Regions from separate parts of the Arthrobacter sp. Ha26 genome, predicted to be linked through region 2. Evidence: riboswitches for the same ligand, from Rfam matches in the RefSeq annotation. Region 2 holds a riboswitch; the other holds the start of a gene.

Region 1 (7,767 bases), on a different contig from region 2:
CGGGCCTTCTTCGGTGACGGCTACTTTGAAGAGCCAGCCGGCGCCGTAGGGATCGTTGTTGATCAGGGCGGGATCGGAGACCACGTCGTCGTTGATCTCCACCACTTCGCCCGTCACGGGCGCGTAAAGGTCGGAGACGGACTTGGTGGATTCCACCTCGCCGCAGGTCTCCCCCGCGGTCACCGTGGAGCCAACCTCGGGCAGGTCCACGTACACGATGTCGCCCAGGGCTTCGGCAGCCACAGCGGAGATTCCGACGCCGGTAGGCCCGGATCCGTCCGCAGCAACCCACTCGTGCTCGGCGGAGTACTTCAGTTCAGCAACAACTTTTGCCATGTGTATTTCCTTAGGTTCGTGTGTTAAAAGTGATGGGGGGTTTGGCCAAAACGTGCATTTAGTGATGGAGCGTTTCGTTAAACCCTGCGAAAGGTGATGGAGCGTTAATTTTGGCGCTTGTAGAAGGGCAGCGCGACGACTTCGAAGGGCTCTGCCTTGCCGCGGAGGTCGATGTCCAGTGCTGTACCGGGTTCTGAGTGTTCGACGTCGACATAGGCCAGGGCGATCGGGTAACCGAGGGTGGGGCTCGGCTGGCCCGAGGTCACCTCGCCCACCACGTTGCCGTCCTTGAGGACCGGGTAGTGGCTGCGGCCGGCCCGGCGGCCAAGGCCTTTGAGTCCCACGAGCTTCCGGCCGGACGTGGAACCGGCGCCCAGTTCCTTGAGCTCCGCGAGCACTGCCTTGCCCACGAAGTCCGACTCCTTCTTGAGTGAAACAACAGGACCCAACCCGGCAGCGTAGGGGTTGCCCTCGCGGGAGAGCTCGTTGCCGTAAAGCGGCATGCCGGCTTCGAGGCGTAGGGAGTCGCGGCAGGCCAGGCCTGCGGGAATGAGCCCGTGGCTGGCGCCGGCGTCCAGCAGGGCCTCCCACAAGCCGGCGGCGTCCTCGTTGGGGATGTAGATCTCGAACCCGTCCTCGCCGGTGTAGCCGGTGCGCGCCAGCAGCAACTCCTGGACAGTACCGTTGACGGCGATGCCTACCTCCACAGCAGCGTAGTACTTCAGCTCCGTCACCAGCGAGTGCTGCTCGGCCGGGACCAGTGCCAGGAGGATGGCCTCGGCGTTAGGGCCCTGCACGGCGATAAGGGACGTCTCGGCGGAAACGTCCTCCACGGTCACGTCAAAGTTGGCAGCCCGCTCAGCCAGGGCAGCAGCCACCACCGCGGCGTTTCCTGCGTTGGGCACCACCAGGTACTTCGCTGTTCCGTCCGCAGCCGCGGGAAGGCGGTAGGAGATGAGGTCGTCGATGATGCCGCCGTCTTCCTGACAGATCAGCGAGTACTTGGCCTTGCCCACGGCCACGGCGGAGAGTTTGCCGGCCAGGGCGTAGTCAAGGAAGGCGGCGGCGTCGGGGCCGGTGACCCAGACTTCGCCCATGTGGGAGAGGTCGAACAGGCCTGCGGCGTTGCGCACGGCGTGGTGCTCGGCCAGCTCGGAGACGTACTTCAGGGGCATCTGCCAGCCGCCGAAGTCGGTGAAGGAAGCGCCGGCAATCTTGTGCTGCTCGTACAGCGCGGTGTAATTCTCAGTCATCACGGAATCCTTAGTTCTCAAATTCGGAGAGCGGCGGGCAGGAGCAGATCAGGTTGCGGTCCCCTGCTGCGCCGTCGATGCGGCCCACGGGCGGGAAGTACTTGTCCTGCCGCAGTGACGAGACGGGGAAGGCTGCCTGCTCGCGCGGGTACGTCCGGTTCCAGTCAGAAGAGACGACGGCGGCGGCCGTGTGGGGTGCGTTGCGCAGCGGCGACTCTTCTACTGTGAAGTCACCGGCGGCCACCTGGTCGATTTCCTTGCGGATGATGATCATGGCTTCGATGAAGCGGTCGATCTCGGCGAGGTCCTCGGACTCGGTGGGCTCCACCATGAGGGTCCCTGCCACCGGGAAGGACAGGGTGGGGGCGTGGAAGCCGAAGTCGATCAGGCGCTTGGCCACGTCCTCGGCAGTCACGCCGGTCTTCGCCGTCAGGTCGCGCAGGTCCAGGATGCACTCGTGCGCCACCAGGCCGCTCTCACCGGTGTAGAGGACGGGGAAGTACTCGTCCAGGCGAGCGGCAACATAGTTCGCAGCGAGCAGCGCGGACTTGGTGGCCTCGGTCAGGCCCTGCCCGCCCATCAGCTTCACATAAGCCCAGGAAATCGGCAGCACACCGGCGGAACCGAAACGCGACGCCGAGATGGCAACGCCGTGGCCGTCCTCATGGGCCGCCTTGTTGGCATCGCCCGGCATAAACGGGGCCAGGTGCGCCTTGGCCGCAACCGGGCCGACGCCGGGTCCGCCACCGCCGTGCGGGATGCAGAAGGTCTTGTGCAGGTTCAGGTGCGAGACGTCGCCACCGAACTTGCCCGGCTGGGCCAGGCCGACCAGGGCGTTCAGGTTTGCCCCGTCAACGTACACCTGGCCGCCGGCTGCATGAACCGCGTCGCAGACTTCGCGGACGTCAGAGTCGTACACACCGTGGGTGGAGGGGTAAGTGATCATGATGGCCGAGAGGACGTCCTTGTGCGCCTCGATCTTGGCCTGCAGGTCGGCGTGATCAATCGTGCCGTCGGCAGCCGTGGCCACCACAACAACCTTCATGCCCGCAAGCACGGCGGAGGCGGCGTTGGTTCCGTGAGCTGAGGCCGGGATGAGGCAGATGTTGCGCTGCGCCTCACCGCGGGAGTGGTGGTAGCCACGGATCGCCAGCAGTCCGGCCAGCTCGCCCTGGGAACCGGCGTTGGGCTGGATGGATACCTGGTCGTACCCGGTGATCTCGGCGAGGTCAGCTTCCAGGCCGCTGATCAGTTCACGCCAGCCGGCAGTCTGGGAGTCGGGCGCGAAGGGGTGGATCGAGGCGAACTCGGGCCAGGAGATGGCTTCCATCTCGGCCGTGGCATTCAGCTTCATGGTGCAGGAACCCAGCGGGATCATGGTGCGGTCCAGCGCCAGGTCCCGGTCGGAAAGGCGGCGGATGTAGCGCAGCAGCTGGGTTTCTGAGCGGTGGGTGTTGAACACCGGGTGCTGCAGGTAGGTGGAGGTGCGCAGCACGGACTCGGGCAGTTCGAACCCGGCGGCTTCCACAACGGGACCGGCGCCGAAGGCGACGACCACCGCGGAGAGGACCTCCGGCGTCGTGGTTTCATCGACTGACACGCCGACGGTGTCCGCGTCGATCAGGCGCAAGTTGATGCCGCGGGCTTCGGCGGCGGTGATCACCTTGTGTGCCTTGCCGGGCACGCGGACGGTGATGGTGTCGAAGAAGGTGTCGGATACCAGTTCGCGGCCGGCGATTTTCAGCGTGGTGGCCAGGGCGCGGGCGTTGTTGTGTACGGTCTCGGCGATTGCCTTGAGGCCGTCGGGGCCGTGGTAGACGGCGTAGAAGGACGAGACGATAGCCAGCAGCGCCTGCGCGGTGCAGATGTTGGAGGTGGCCTTCTCGCGGCGGATGTGCTGCTCGCGGGTCTGGAGGGCCAGGCGGTAGGCGGGGACACCGGCGTTGTCCTTGGAAACGCCCACGATGCGGCCGGGGAGTGTGCGCTCCATGCCTTCACGGACGGCCATGTAGGCGGCGTGCGGGCCACCGAAGAACAACGGCACGCCCAGGCGCTGGGTGGAGCCGACGGCGATGTCCGCGCCCTGCTCGCCCGGCGGGGTGATCAGGGTGAGGGCCAGGAGGTCGGCGGCCACGGTGACCAGGGCGCCGCGGTCCTTAGCCTCGGCGATGACGGCGGACTGGTCCCAGACGCGGCCGGAGACGCCGGGCTGCTGGAGAACCACCCCGTTGATGTCGCCCTCGGGCAAGCCGTTGGTGAGGTCCGCGATCTCCACCTCGAAGCCGAGGGCTTCGGCGCGTCCCAGCACGATGGCGATGGTCTGCGGGAGCAGGTCGGCGTCCAGGACAGTCTTGCCGTCCTTGGCCGTTTTGTTCTTGTTGGCCCGGCGCATCAGCAGCACAGCCTCGGCCACGGCGGTGGCTTCGTCCAGCAGGGAAGCGTTGGCCACCGGGAGGGCCGTGAGGTCCTGCACCATGGTCTGGAAGTTCAGCAGCGCCTCGAGCCGGCCCTGCGAAATCTCGGGCTGGTAGGGCGTGTAGGCGGTGTACCAGGCGGGGGATTCGAGGATGTTGCGGCGGATCACCGGCGGGGTCACAGTGTCGTAGTAGCCCTGGCCGATCATCTGCACGGCCATCTTGTTCTTGCCGGCCAGCTTGCGGAGCTCGGCGAGGACCTGGACTTCGCTCAGGGCGCTCTCGAGGGTAAGCGGCTTGTCCTGGCGGATGGAGTCGGGGACTGCGCTGTCGACGAGGCCGTCAACGCTGTCATAGCCGACGGCCTTGAGCATGGTGTCGATGTCAGCCTGGCGGCGCGCGCCGATATGGCGGTCAGCGAAGGTGGTTGGGGACGATTGAACCGTCATGAGAGGAACTCCATAATTCAGGTGGCATACATCGCCACTTTGATTCGGGTTCCTCCCCGCTCTGTATTGGACCTGAGAGTTTTGCTTTGCCCTGCTGTTCAGCGGGACGCCACTTGCACCGTCGGTGAGCCCGGTTGCCCGGACTGCTTTCCAGAGTTGCCTTGCCGCGGCGGTACGTGGGCCTGAGAGATTCCTGGGGAGGATTTGCTCCTACGGCGCCTGCAGAACGTACCGGCAGGACTCTCCCGCCGCAGATCATTAGCATGTGCCACTGGTGGGTGACACGGCTCACACCATACAGGATTCGGCGCCGGGATGCCAAATCCGCACCGTTTTAGGGCGGGCGTACGACGGCGGGACGCCGGCCGTCGGCCCCTTCCCAAGGCGTCACGGGGGAACCGCGGTGGTCACCGGGCGCTCCCGGCCTGAGAGAATAGCCCCATGGAAATCGCCCTGGGCCTTCTGGTTCTGGTTGCGGTGGTCTGCGCCGGAAGCGCGCTGGGCCGGAAACTCAATATTTCGGTTCCCTTGCTGCTGGTGCTGGCCGGTGTTGCCGGTTCCTTCCTCCCGTTCGTTCCGCGGATTGAGCTGAACCCCGAGCTGGTCCTGATTGGCCTGTTGCCGCCGTTGCTCTACGCGGCGGCCCTGCGGACTTCACTGTTCGATTTCAGCTCCAACCGCCGTTCCATCGGGCTGCTCTCGGTGGGCTATGTCATCTTCGGCACGATTGCCGTGGGATTGGTGGTTTCGTGGCTGTTCCCTGAGATTCCGCTGGCCGCCGCGTTCGCGCTCGGCGCCGTCCTGGCGCCGCCGGATGCGGTGGCGGCAACCGCCATCGCCCGGAAGGTGGGGATGCCGCGCAGGATCGTCACTATCCTGGAGGGCGAATCCCTGGTCAACGACGCGACGGCGCTGATCTGCCTGCGGGCAGCGATCGCCGCCATCTCAGGGTCCGTGTCCGCAGTGGAGATCGCCGGGGACTTCCTGCTCGCGGTGGGCGGCGGGCTGGTGGTAGGCATCGCTGCGGCCTACGTTTTGACCGAACTACGCAAGCGCATCCGGAACGTGGCGATCAACACCTCCACATCGCTGGTGGCCCCCTTGGTGGCGTACCTCCCGGCGGAAGCGATCCACGCGTCGGGTGTCCTCGCCGTCGTCGTGACCGGGTTGGTGATGGGCACCAAGGCGCCGTCCATGCCCAACGGCGCCGCCCGGCTGAGCCAGCGCAGCAACTGGAACACGCTGCAGTTCCTGCTCGAAAACTCGGTCTTCCTGCTGATCGGGCTGCAGGTGCGGACCATCATCGAGGGCGTCCAGGATGATTCCCTTGGTGCCGCACGGATCTGGGCCGGCTGCGCGGTGATCCTCGCGGCGGTGCTGGTGCTCCGGCCGGTGTGGGTGTTCCCGGCGACGTACCTGCCCCGACTGATTCCGGCCGTCCGGCGCAACGATCCGAACCCGCCCTGGCAGTTCCCGGCCATTGTCTCCTGGGCCGGGATGCGGGGCGTTGTCACCCTGGCGGCGGTGCTGGTGCTGCCTCCCGACCTGGAGCACCGTTCAGTGCTGATCCTCGCTGCCTTGGTGGTGGTGGGCGGCACCCTAGCACTGCAGGGCCTCACCCTCCCGGGGCTGGTCCGCGTCCTGCGGGTGCAGGGTCCGGACCAGCGCGAGGATGCCCTGAACAAGGCGTCGCTGATGCAGCTGGCCACTGCTGCTGGTGTGGCCCGCCTGCAGGAGCTGCGGACGGAGGACGATCCGCCGGAGGTGGTGGCCATGCTGAAACGGCGCACGCAGGAGCGCGGTTTGGCAGCATGGGAACGGCTGGGCCGCCCGTCGGCGGAAACGGCGACGCCCAGCGAGCGCTATGCCCGGTTACGGCTTGCCATGCTGGAAGCCGAACGGTCAAAGGTGCTGGAGCTGCGGCGCGGCGGCGAGTACGCGCAGGAAGTCCTGAGCGACGTCCTGGAGCGGCTGGACGTTGAGGAATCCATGCTCGACGTGGCCCTGGACGAGGTGGATACCTCCGGCGAGGGCGGCGGGGAAGGAATCGCGAGGCCAGGCGGGGTGTGCGGCCACCTCGAGTCCGCAGGGTCGCGGGACGTGCCGAAGGATGCCTTCTGCGCGGACTGCCGCAGGGAAGGTACGGTGCCGGTCCACCTGCGGATGTGCCTCGCGTGCGGCCAGGTGGGGTGCTGCGATTCCTCCCCCGCAACCCACTCTTCCAGGCACTTTGAAACGACGGGGCATCCGGTCATGCGAAGCATCGAGCCGGGCGAAGACTGGCGCTGGTGCTACCAGGACGACCTGCTGGGTTAAGGGCCCGCTGCGTGATCGCCCGCTGAGGTGACAGGACGACGGCGGAACGTCCCGCCGTCGTCCGCTTGCTTACCGTCAGGAAACTCCAGCGAGAACCCCGTCGATCCGCGCAAGCAGGCCGGGCCAGCCGTTGCCCATGCCCTCAATGGCCTGCTTGCCCATCGGGGTGTCGAGGCGGAAGCCGGCGTGTTCGTGGTGCAGGACGGTGCCGCCGTCCACCGGTTCCAGCCGCCAGGTGATGGTGGTGTCCAGTATGCCTTCCGAGAAGAGGAAGCTGATGGATGTGCCCGGGTCCACGGTGAGGACTTCGCACTGCTGCTGGCCCCAGGAGCCCATGTCCATGGTGAAGCGGTGGCCCACCACCGGCGCGATATCCCCCGGCGCCCACCAGCGCGCGAGGAGTTCGGGTGTGGTCAGCGCAGCCCAAACAGCGTCGGCGGGGTGCGCGAAGCGGCGTTCGAGCCGGATGGCGTTCTCGGTCATGATGGTTTCTCCTCGTTTAGAAGGTCGGCCAGCGCGTCGAGCCGCTGGTTCCAGTAGTGCTCAAAGTGCTTCACCCAGCCGCCGATCTCGGCGAGGCCCCCGGGCTGGAGGTGGTACAGCCGGTTGCGGCCGTGCCGTTCCTCCCGGACCAGCCCGGCTTCCCGGAGTACAGCGAGGTGCTCGGAGGCCGCCGAGCGGCTGAGGTTCAGCAGCCCGGTGAGCTCGCCGGCAGTCCGGGGACCCTGGCGGAGCTCGTCGAGAATGACGCGCCGTGCCCGGTTGGAGACGGCGCCGAAGACATCAGGAAGCACCAGATCAGTATATGTCGGAAATTTCCGACATATCTAGTAGGGCCTGGTGGGCGGCGAGGATTTTGGCACGTTTGGACGCGTTCCGACTGCCCGGCAGCGTTGTTTTCCCCCATGGAGGCGAGTCTGGTCCGGCCGCCGGGGACGGGTTTAGGCTGGGCTGATGTTGACCATCGGCAGTACCGTCCTCGGCGTCAATGACGTCGCC
Region 2 (7,767 bases):
TCAAAGCGACGAAGGAGCAGCACGCGTGAAAAGTCCGGTCTGCCGGGACCGGACTCAAGCACGGACCGGAAAACTACCTGATGCGCTTGTAGAACGGGAGGTCGACGACTTCGAAAGGCTCTGCCTTGCCGCGCAGGTCGATGTCCAAAGCGGTGCCGGGCTGGGTGAACTCGACATCCACGTAGGCCATGGCCACGGGGTAGCCAAGGGTGGGGCTCGGCTGGCCCGAGGTGACTTCGCCTACCACGTTGCCGTCCTTGAGGACCGGGTAGTGGGCGCGGCCGGCGCGGCGACCCAGTCCCTTGAGTCCCACGAGCCTGCGCCCGGTGGTAGTGCCGGCGCCGGCTTCCTTCTTGGCTGCCAGTGCGGCTTTGCCCACGAAGTCGCCTTCCTTGGAGAGCGCGACGACGGGTCCCAGGCCTGCTGCGAAGGGATCGCCCTGCAGGGACAGCTCATTGCCGTACAGGGGCATCCCGGCTTCGAGGCGGAGGGAGTCGCGGCAGGCGAGGCCTGCGGGGGGCAGCTCTCCGTCGTCGGCGATGGCCACGAGGGCCTGCCAGAGGCCGGGGGCGTCGTCGTTGGGTACAAAGATCTCAAACCCGTCCTCGCCGGTGTAGCCGGTGCGGGCGAGCAGCAGGTCCAGCCCGGTCCCGCCCACGAGGAACGGAACCTCCACGGCGGCGTAGTACTTCAGTTCCGTCACGAGGCTGTGCTGGGCTGCGGGGACCAGGCGAAGCAACAGCTCCTGCGCCCTGGGGCCCTGGACCGCCACCAGGGACGTCGCGACGGAGGCGTCATTGACCTGGACATCGAATGCTGCGGCGCGGTGGGCCAGGGCAGCGGCCACCACTGCGGCGTTGCCGGCATTGGGAACCACCAGGAAGACGTCGGTGCCGTCGCCGGCAGCTGGCCGGCGGTAGGTGATGAGGTCGTCGATGATGCCGCCATCCTCGTTGCAGATCAGGGAGTATTTGGCTTTGCCCACTGCCATGGCGGAGATCTTGCCCACCAGCGCGTAGTCAAGGAACGCGGCGGCGTCCGGTCCGGTCACCCAGACCTCGCCCATATGGGAAAGGTCGAACAGCCCGGCACTCTTGCGAACGGCGTGGTGCTCGGCGAGCTCGGAGCTGTATTTCAATGGCATCTGCCAGCCGCCGAAGTCGGTAAAGGAGGCGCCCAGTTTTTTGTGCTCGTCGTAGAGGGCGGTGTACTTCTCAGTCATCGGGTGATCCTCTAGTTTTCGAACTCGGAAAGCGGCGGGCAGGAGCAGATCAGGTTGCGGTCCCCTGCTGCGCCGTCGATGCGGCCGACGGGCGGGAAGTATTTGTCCTGCCGGAGCGACTTCACCGGGAACACGGCCTGTTCCCGCGGGTAGGCGCGGTCCCAGTCGCTGCTGATGGCCGCGGCAGCGGTGTGCGGGGCGTTGCGCAGCGGGCTGTCCGTCACGGAGAACTCACCGTTCGCCACCTGGTCGATTTCAGCACGGATGGAGATCATCGCCTCAATGAACCGGTCCATCTCCCCGAGGTCCTCGGACTCCGTGGGTTCCACCATCAGGGTGCCCGCAACGGGGAACGCCAGGGTGGGTGCGTGGAAGCCGTAGTCGATGAGGCGCTTGGCCACATCCTCCGCGGTGACGCCGGTCTTCGCCGTCAGGTCGCGCAGGTCCAGGATGCACTCGTGCGCTACCAGTCCCCCTTCACCGGTGTACAGGACGGGGAAGTAGTCGTTCAGCCGGGCCGCGACGTAGTTCGCGGCGAGCAGCGCGGATTTGGTGGCTTCGGTGAGGCCCTGGCCGCCCATCAGCTTCACATAGGCCCAGGAGATGGGCAGCACGCCGGCGGATCCATACTTTGACGCAGAGATCGGGACGTCGTTGCCTTCGGTCCAGGTGGCCGCGTTGCCGGGCATAAAGGGTGCCAGGTGGGCTTTGGCAGCGACCGGGCCGACGCCGGGGCCGCCGCCGCCGTGCGGGATGCAGAACGTCTTGTGCAGGTTCAGGTGCGAGACGTCGCCACCGAACTTGCCCGGCTGCGCCAGCCCCACCAGGGCGTTGAGGTTGGCGCCGTCGATGTAGACCTGGCCCCCTGCCGCGTGGATGGCGTCGCAGACTTCGCGGACGTCACCGTCGTACACTCCGTGCGTGGACGGGTAGGTGATCATGATGCAGGACAGGGCGTCCTTGTGCGCCTCGATCTTGGCGTACAGGTCGGCGTGGTCGATGGTGCCGTCCGGCGCAGTGGCCACCACAACAACCTTCATCCCGGCAAGGACAGCCGAGGCGGCGTTGGTACCATGCGCCGAGGCCGGGATCAGGCAGACGTTGCGCTGCGCCTCCCCGCGGGAGTGGTGGTAGCCGCGGATCGCGAGCAGTCCGGCCAGCTCGCCTTGGGAACCGGCGTTGGGCTGGATGGACACTTGGTCGTACCCGGTGATCTCCGTCAGCTGGGATTCCAGGTCCCCGATCAGTTCACGGCAGCCTTCGGTCTGGGAGTCCGGGGCGAACGGGTGGATCGAGGCGAACTCGGGCCAGGAGATGGCTTCCATCTCGGCCGTGGCGTTCAGCTTCATGGTGCAGGAACCCAGCGGGATCATGGTGCGGTCCAGCGCCAGGTCCCGGTCGCTGAGCTTCCGGATGTAGCGCAGCAGCTGGGTTTCTGAGCGGTGGGTGTTGAACACCGGGTGCTGCAGGAAGTCGGAGGAACGTTCCACGGCGTCGTGCAGGGCAAAACCCTCTGTCACGTTGCCCAGCCCGGCACCAGAGGCTTCAACTCCAAAAGCTTCGAGGACGGCGTCGACGATTGCCGTCGTCGTCGTTTCATCCGTGGAGAAGCCCACGGTGTCCGCGTCGATGCTGCGCAGGTTGATGCCCTGGGCCTCAGCGGCAGCGATGATGCCCGCGGCTTTGCCCGGAACGGAAACGGTCACAGTGTCAAAGAAGCTCGTGTGCAGCACGTCCAAACCGGCGGCGGCGAGTGAGGCGGCGAGGGTCTTGGCATGGGCGTGCGCGGACCGGGCAATCGCTTTCAGGCCCTCCGGTCCGTGGTAGACCGCATACATTGAGGCAACGATGGCCAAGAGCGCCTGGGCTGTGCAGATGTTGGAGGTGGCCTTCTCGCGGCGGATGTGCTGCTCGCGGGTCTGCAGTGCCAGGCGGTAGGCAGGCACTCCGGCGGAATCCTTGGAGACGCCCACCAGGCGGCCGGGCATGGAACGCTCCAGGCCCTTCTGCACCGCCATGTAGGCGGCGTGCGGGCCGCCATAGAACAGCGGGACGCCGAAGCGCTGTGCCGAGCCGACAGCGATGTCCGCCCCCTGCTCACCGGGAGGCGTGATGAGGGTGAGGGCCAGGAGGTCGGCGGCGACGGTGACCAGGGCACCGCGTCCCTTCGCCTCAGCGATCACGGCGGTGTGGTCAAAAATCCGGCCTGAGGCGCCGGGCTGCTGGAGCACCACGCCGTTGATGGAACCGTCCGGCAGGCCCTTGGACAGGTCCGCGATTTCCACCTCGAAGCCGAGGGCCTCAGAGCGGCCCTTGACGATGGCGATGGTCTGCGGCAGGCAGTCGGCATCCAGCACCGTCTTGCCGTCGCGCGCATCTTTATTTTTATTGGCGCGGCGCATCATCAGCACGGCCTCGGCCACAGCCGTGGCTTCATCCAGCAGGGACGCATTCGCGATGGGCAGGCCCACCAGGTCCTGGACCATGGTCTGGAAGTTCAGCAGCGCCTCCAGCCGGCCCTGGGAAATTTCGGGCTGGTAAGGCGTGTACGCGGTGTACCAGGCCGGGCCCTCAAGGATGTTCCGGCGGATCACCGGCGGGGTCACGGTGTCGTAGTAACCCTGGCCAATCATCTGCACCGCAGTCTTGTTCTTCGCCGCGAGCCGGCGCAGTTCGGCGAGCGCCTCCACCTCGCTCAGCGCGCCACCCAATTCCAGGGCCGAGTCCTGACGGATGTCCTTGGGCACGGCGGTGTCAACCAGCGCGTCCACGGTGTCGTAGCCCACAGCCTCGAGCATGGTGTCGACGTCGGCCTGGCGGCGGGCCCCGATGTGCCGGTCAACGAAGGTGGCAGCCGGAGCGGTGGCGTCCGGGGAGGCGGAGGCCGGAATGGCGGAGGCCGGAGATACAGTCACGAGGAACTCCATAACTAAGGCGGCGCAGGGTACGCCACATCGATTCGGGTCCTCCCCGCTCTGTAACTGGACCTGAGAGTTTCCGCGTTGCCTGCTGGCGCGGGCCCCGCTTGCACCGTCGGTGAGCACAGCAGTCCAAGTCACCGGGACAGGATCCCAACGCGGACAGCGTGCTGCTTTCCAGAGGTGCCTCGCCGCGGCGGTACATGGGCCTGTGAGATTCCTGGGGAGGTATTGCTCCTACGGCGCCTGCTTGTACCTTCTGGCAGAACTCTCCCGCCGCAGATCAAAGGCTATTCATTTGGATTTGTCTTGGCACGCCCGGGGCGGCCAACACATGGACCAATTCTCCTATGGCGCAGGCTGTGGGGCAAATGGCAGCTAGCCCCTGAGCCGCTCCACGGCGGCCAGGAGTCCATCCACCTCCGCTTGCCGGTTGCCGGCCTTTCCGGCCGGCCCGCTCTCCCACATGGCGTTGAAGTACAAACCGTCCCCCATGTACAGCACAGCCTTTGCCATGGCCGCCCCCACGTCCTTGCCGATGAGCTCCAGCCACTGCTGCTGGATGGCTGCGAAGCGGCGGCGGGCCTCTTCATGGGCAACCTCAGCGAGGCGGGTAGCCGCAACGAAGGAACGGTCCATGGGGGTATCGGACCAGAGCGACGACCGGATGAAATAGGCGGCCGCCCCTTCGGGTGCGGACGCCATGGCAGCAAGGTCCTCCCCTGCCAGGTGGTCCAGCCGTTCAAGGGTGGCCGCGATCAGCGCCTCCTTGTTGGGGAAGTGATACAGCAGCCCGCCCTTGGAGACTCCTGCCCGCTTTGCCACCGCATCCAGCGTGGCGGCCCGCTCCCCCACGTCGATCAGGAGTTCTTCAAAGGCATCGAGGACTGCATCTCGCGCGACGGGTTTTCTGGCCATGGTTCCAATCATGCAGGCTCCTGAACCAGTTTCTTAACTATACCGTCTGGACGGTATAGTTAAGAGATGACCGCTTTCCCACCCACCCAGCAGGACCACACCCGCCTTAATCCGGCAAGCACCCACCGGCCGGCTACGGCCCGGGGGACGTGGCGCGACTGGCTCGCGTTGGCGTTACTGATGTTCCCGGTCCTCCTCGTCGCCGTTGACAACACCGCACTGACCTTTGCCCTGCCGGCAATAGCCCGGGCGCTGGATGCCTCCGGCGTCGAACTTCTGTGGATCGTGGACGCCTACCCGCTGGTATTGGCGGGACTGCTCGTCGCCATGGGGAGCCTCGGCGACCGGATCGGGCGCCGCCGGCTGCTGATCATCGGCAGTATCGGCTTCGCGGCAGTTTCAGCCGCAACGGCGTTCGCGCCCAGTGCCGGCTGGCTCATCGCAGGCCGCGCCGCCCTGGGCTTCTTCGGCGCGACGCTGATGCCCTCCACGCTGTCCCTGATCCGCAATATCTTCCCGGACCCGAACCGGCGCCGGCTCGCCATCGCCATTTGGGCGGCCGGGTTTTCCGGCGGCGCCGCCCTGGGTCCTATCTTCGGCGGCTGGCTCGTGGAGCAATTCTGGTGGGGCGCCGTGCTGCTGGTGGCGGTACCCATCATGCTGCCGTTGCTGGCCTTCGGGCCCGCCTTCATTCCGGAGTCCCGGGACCCTGCGCCGGGACGCGTGGATGCGCCGAGTATCCTGCTTTCGCTGCTGACCATGGTGCCGGTGGTTTACGGGATCAAGGAGTACGCCACCGAAGGACCGGGCCTCCTGGCGCTGGGAAGTGTCGCCTCCGGACTGGCCATGGGCGCCCTTTTTGTCCGCCGGCAACAGCAGCTGGAGAGCCCCTTGCTGGACGTGTCCCTGTTCCGCAACCGGGTGTTCAGCATGGCCATCACGGCGAACATCCTGGCCCTGTTCTCCTTCAACGGCTTTATCCTCTTCCTGGCCCAGCACCTGCAACTCCTCGAAGGCATGGCCCCTTCCGCCGCAGGTATGGCCATGATTCCGGCGCTGGTGGCCACCGTGGTGGCAGGCCTGGCCGTGGTGCCCCTGGTCCGGAAAATCCGGCCCGGCTTTGTGGTGGCGGCCGGGCTCGCCATGAGCGCGGCGGGGTACAGCCTGGTGACGTTCGGCAACCACGCCAACGGGCCGGCGATGCTGCTCGCGGCATTGGTGGTTCTGGCGCTGGGCGTAGGGACCGCTGAGACCATCTCCAACGACCTCATCCTGGGCAGCGCCCCGGCGGAAAAATCAGGAGCGGCAGCGGCTATCTCCGAGACGGGGTACGAGATAGGCGCATTACTCGGCACTGCCGTACTGGGCTCGATCCTCACGGCCTCCTACCAGCACAACCTGCGGCTTCCGGCCGGTGTGGCCGAAGCTGCCGGCGGCCAGGGCACCGCCCATGCCGGCCAGACTCTTGCCGGAGCCATGGAACTGGCGGCAGGATTGCCCGCTCCCCTGGCGGACGCCGTCCGGCAGGCCGCCGGTGCCGCCTTTGATTCGGGGGTGCATGTCACCGCGGCGATCGGGCTGGTACTGATGGCGACGGCGGCAGTGCTTGCCGCCGTCGTCCTCCGGAAAGTGCCCAAGGCCGGATGAGCGGCACGCCGCTGCCGTGCCGCGGGCACAAAGCAGCGCCCGGCGCTGGACAGGAAGTCCGGCGCCGGGCGCTGAAATTTCGTGCGCCCCGGGGTTACGTGGCGTCCGGGGCCGTGACGCTGGCGGTGGCCTTCATCGTCTCGGCGTTCACCATCCACGCGAACTGCTCGAGCTTGGCGATGAACTCGTGCAGGAGGTCCGCCGACGTGGGGTCTTCCTCGTCCACCTCGTCATGCACCTTCCGCATGGTGCCTACGGCAGCTTCGAGGGCGGCAACAATACGTTCGATCGCGTCCTTGGTGCTGATGAGGCCATCAGGAAAAGGAGCGAGGCTGGTGGATTGAGCCACGGTGGAGCTGCGGCCATCCGGGAGGGCGTGCAGTGCCCTCATGCGCTCGGCCGCATCGTCAGCGAACTGGCGGGCGGCATCGACGATCTCGTCCAACTGCAGGTGGAGGTCCCGGAAGTTCGTTCCTACGATATTCCAGTGGGCCTGCTTGCCCTGGATGTGCAATTCGATCAGGTCCGCGAGCACAGCCTGCAGGTTGTTGGTCAGTGTCGGTGAAGCTTTCATGCATCCTCCTCGATTGGTCCAGTCATCCCGACGCTACCAGCCCCTTATCCCGCCGCCGAGGCGCTGGCAGCAATTTCTCAGTGAGCTTACTAACTCCTCCCGGAAGACATAAACGAACGTGATTCATATTTTCCCTTGCATCCGGGCCCTTCACGCCGCATACTAAATGAACGTCATTCATTTAGTGACCGTCGTCTCACTGGAGTAGCAAACATGATTGAAATTTCCTGCCTCGGCGCACCCGCCTCCCTGGCCCGGACAACGCCGTCCGGCCGGCCAGCCCTGCGCGTCGGCGTGGTCCAGCACCGCTGGCACGCAGACAGCACCGCCGTCGAGGCCGAACTGGACGAGGGGATCAGCCGGGCCGCCCGGCTGGGCGCTTCCGTAGTCTTCCTGCCCGAATTGACGCTTTCGCGCTACCCGGCAGACACCCGCCCGCACAACGACCCTTCCGAGGGCCCCACCCGCAGCCGGCCCTCGGACATTGC

What was found. Region 2 has a riboswitch for glycine ahead of gcvP (aminomethyl-transferring glycine dehydrogenase). Riboswitches for the same ligand answer to the same signal wherever they lie in the genome.
Region 1: linked by a shared signal. The riboswitch ahead of gcvP (aminomethyl-transferring glycine dehydrogenase) and the one ahead of gcvP (aminomethyl-transferring glycine dehydrogenase) in region 2 are both predicted to bind glycine.

The regions. Positions count from the first base shown of each region.
Region 1 is NZ_JBNHGX010000001.1:871,554-879,320, forward strand. It holds gene gcvH (glycine cleavage system protein GcvH) at 1-336, opposite strand, end outside; gene gcvT (glycine cleavage system aminomethyltransferase GcvT) at 441-1,589, opposite strand; gene gcvP (aminomethyl-transferring glycine dehydrogenase) at 1,600-4,452, opposite strand; glycine riboswitch at 4,504-4,611, opposite strand; glycine riboswitch at 4,613-4,710, opposite strand; gene AC5RVY_RS04180 (Na+/H+ antiporter) at 4,894-6,768, shown strand; gene AC5RVY_RS04185 (SRPBCC family protein) at 6,844-7,251, opposite strand; gene AC5RVY_RS04190 (ArsR/SmtB family transcription factor) at 7,248-7,562, opposite strand; gene AC5RVY_RS04195 (VOC family protein) at 7,723-7,767, shown strand, end outside.
Region 2 is NZ_JBNHGX010000006.1:18,109-25,875, reverse strand. It holds gene gcvT (glycine cleavage system aminomethyltransferase GcvT) at 74-1,222, opposite strand; gene gcvP (aminomethyl-transferring glycine dehydrogenase) at 1,234-4,149, opposite strand; glycine riboswitch at 4,188-4,327, opposite strand; glycine riboswitch at 4,328-4,426, opposite strand; gene AC5RVY_RS14340 (TetR/AcrR family transcriptional regulator) at 4,519-5,058, opposite strand; gene AC5RVY_RS14335 (MFS transporter) at 5,125-6,705, shown strand; gene AC5RVY_RS14330 (Dps family protein) at 6,800-7,279, opposite strand; gene AC5RVY_RS14325 (nitrilase-related carbon-nitrogen hydrolase) at 7,493-7,767, shown strand, end outside.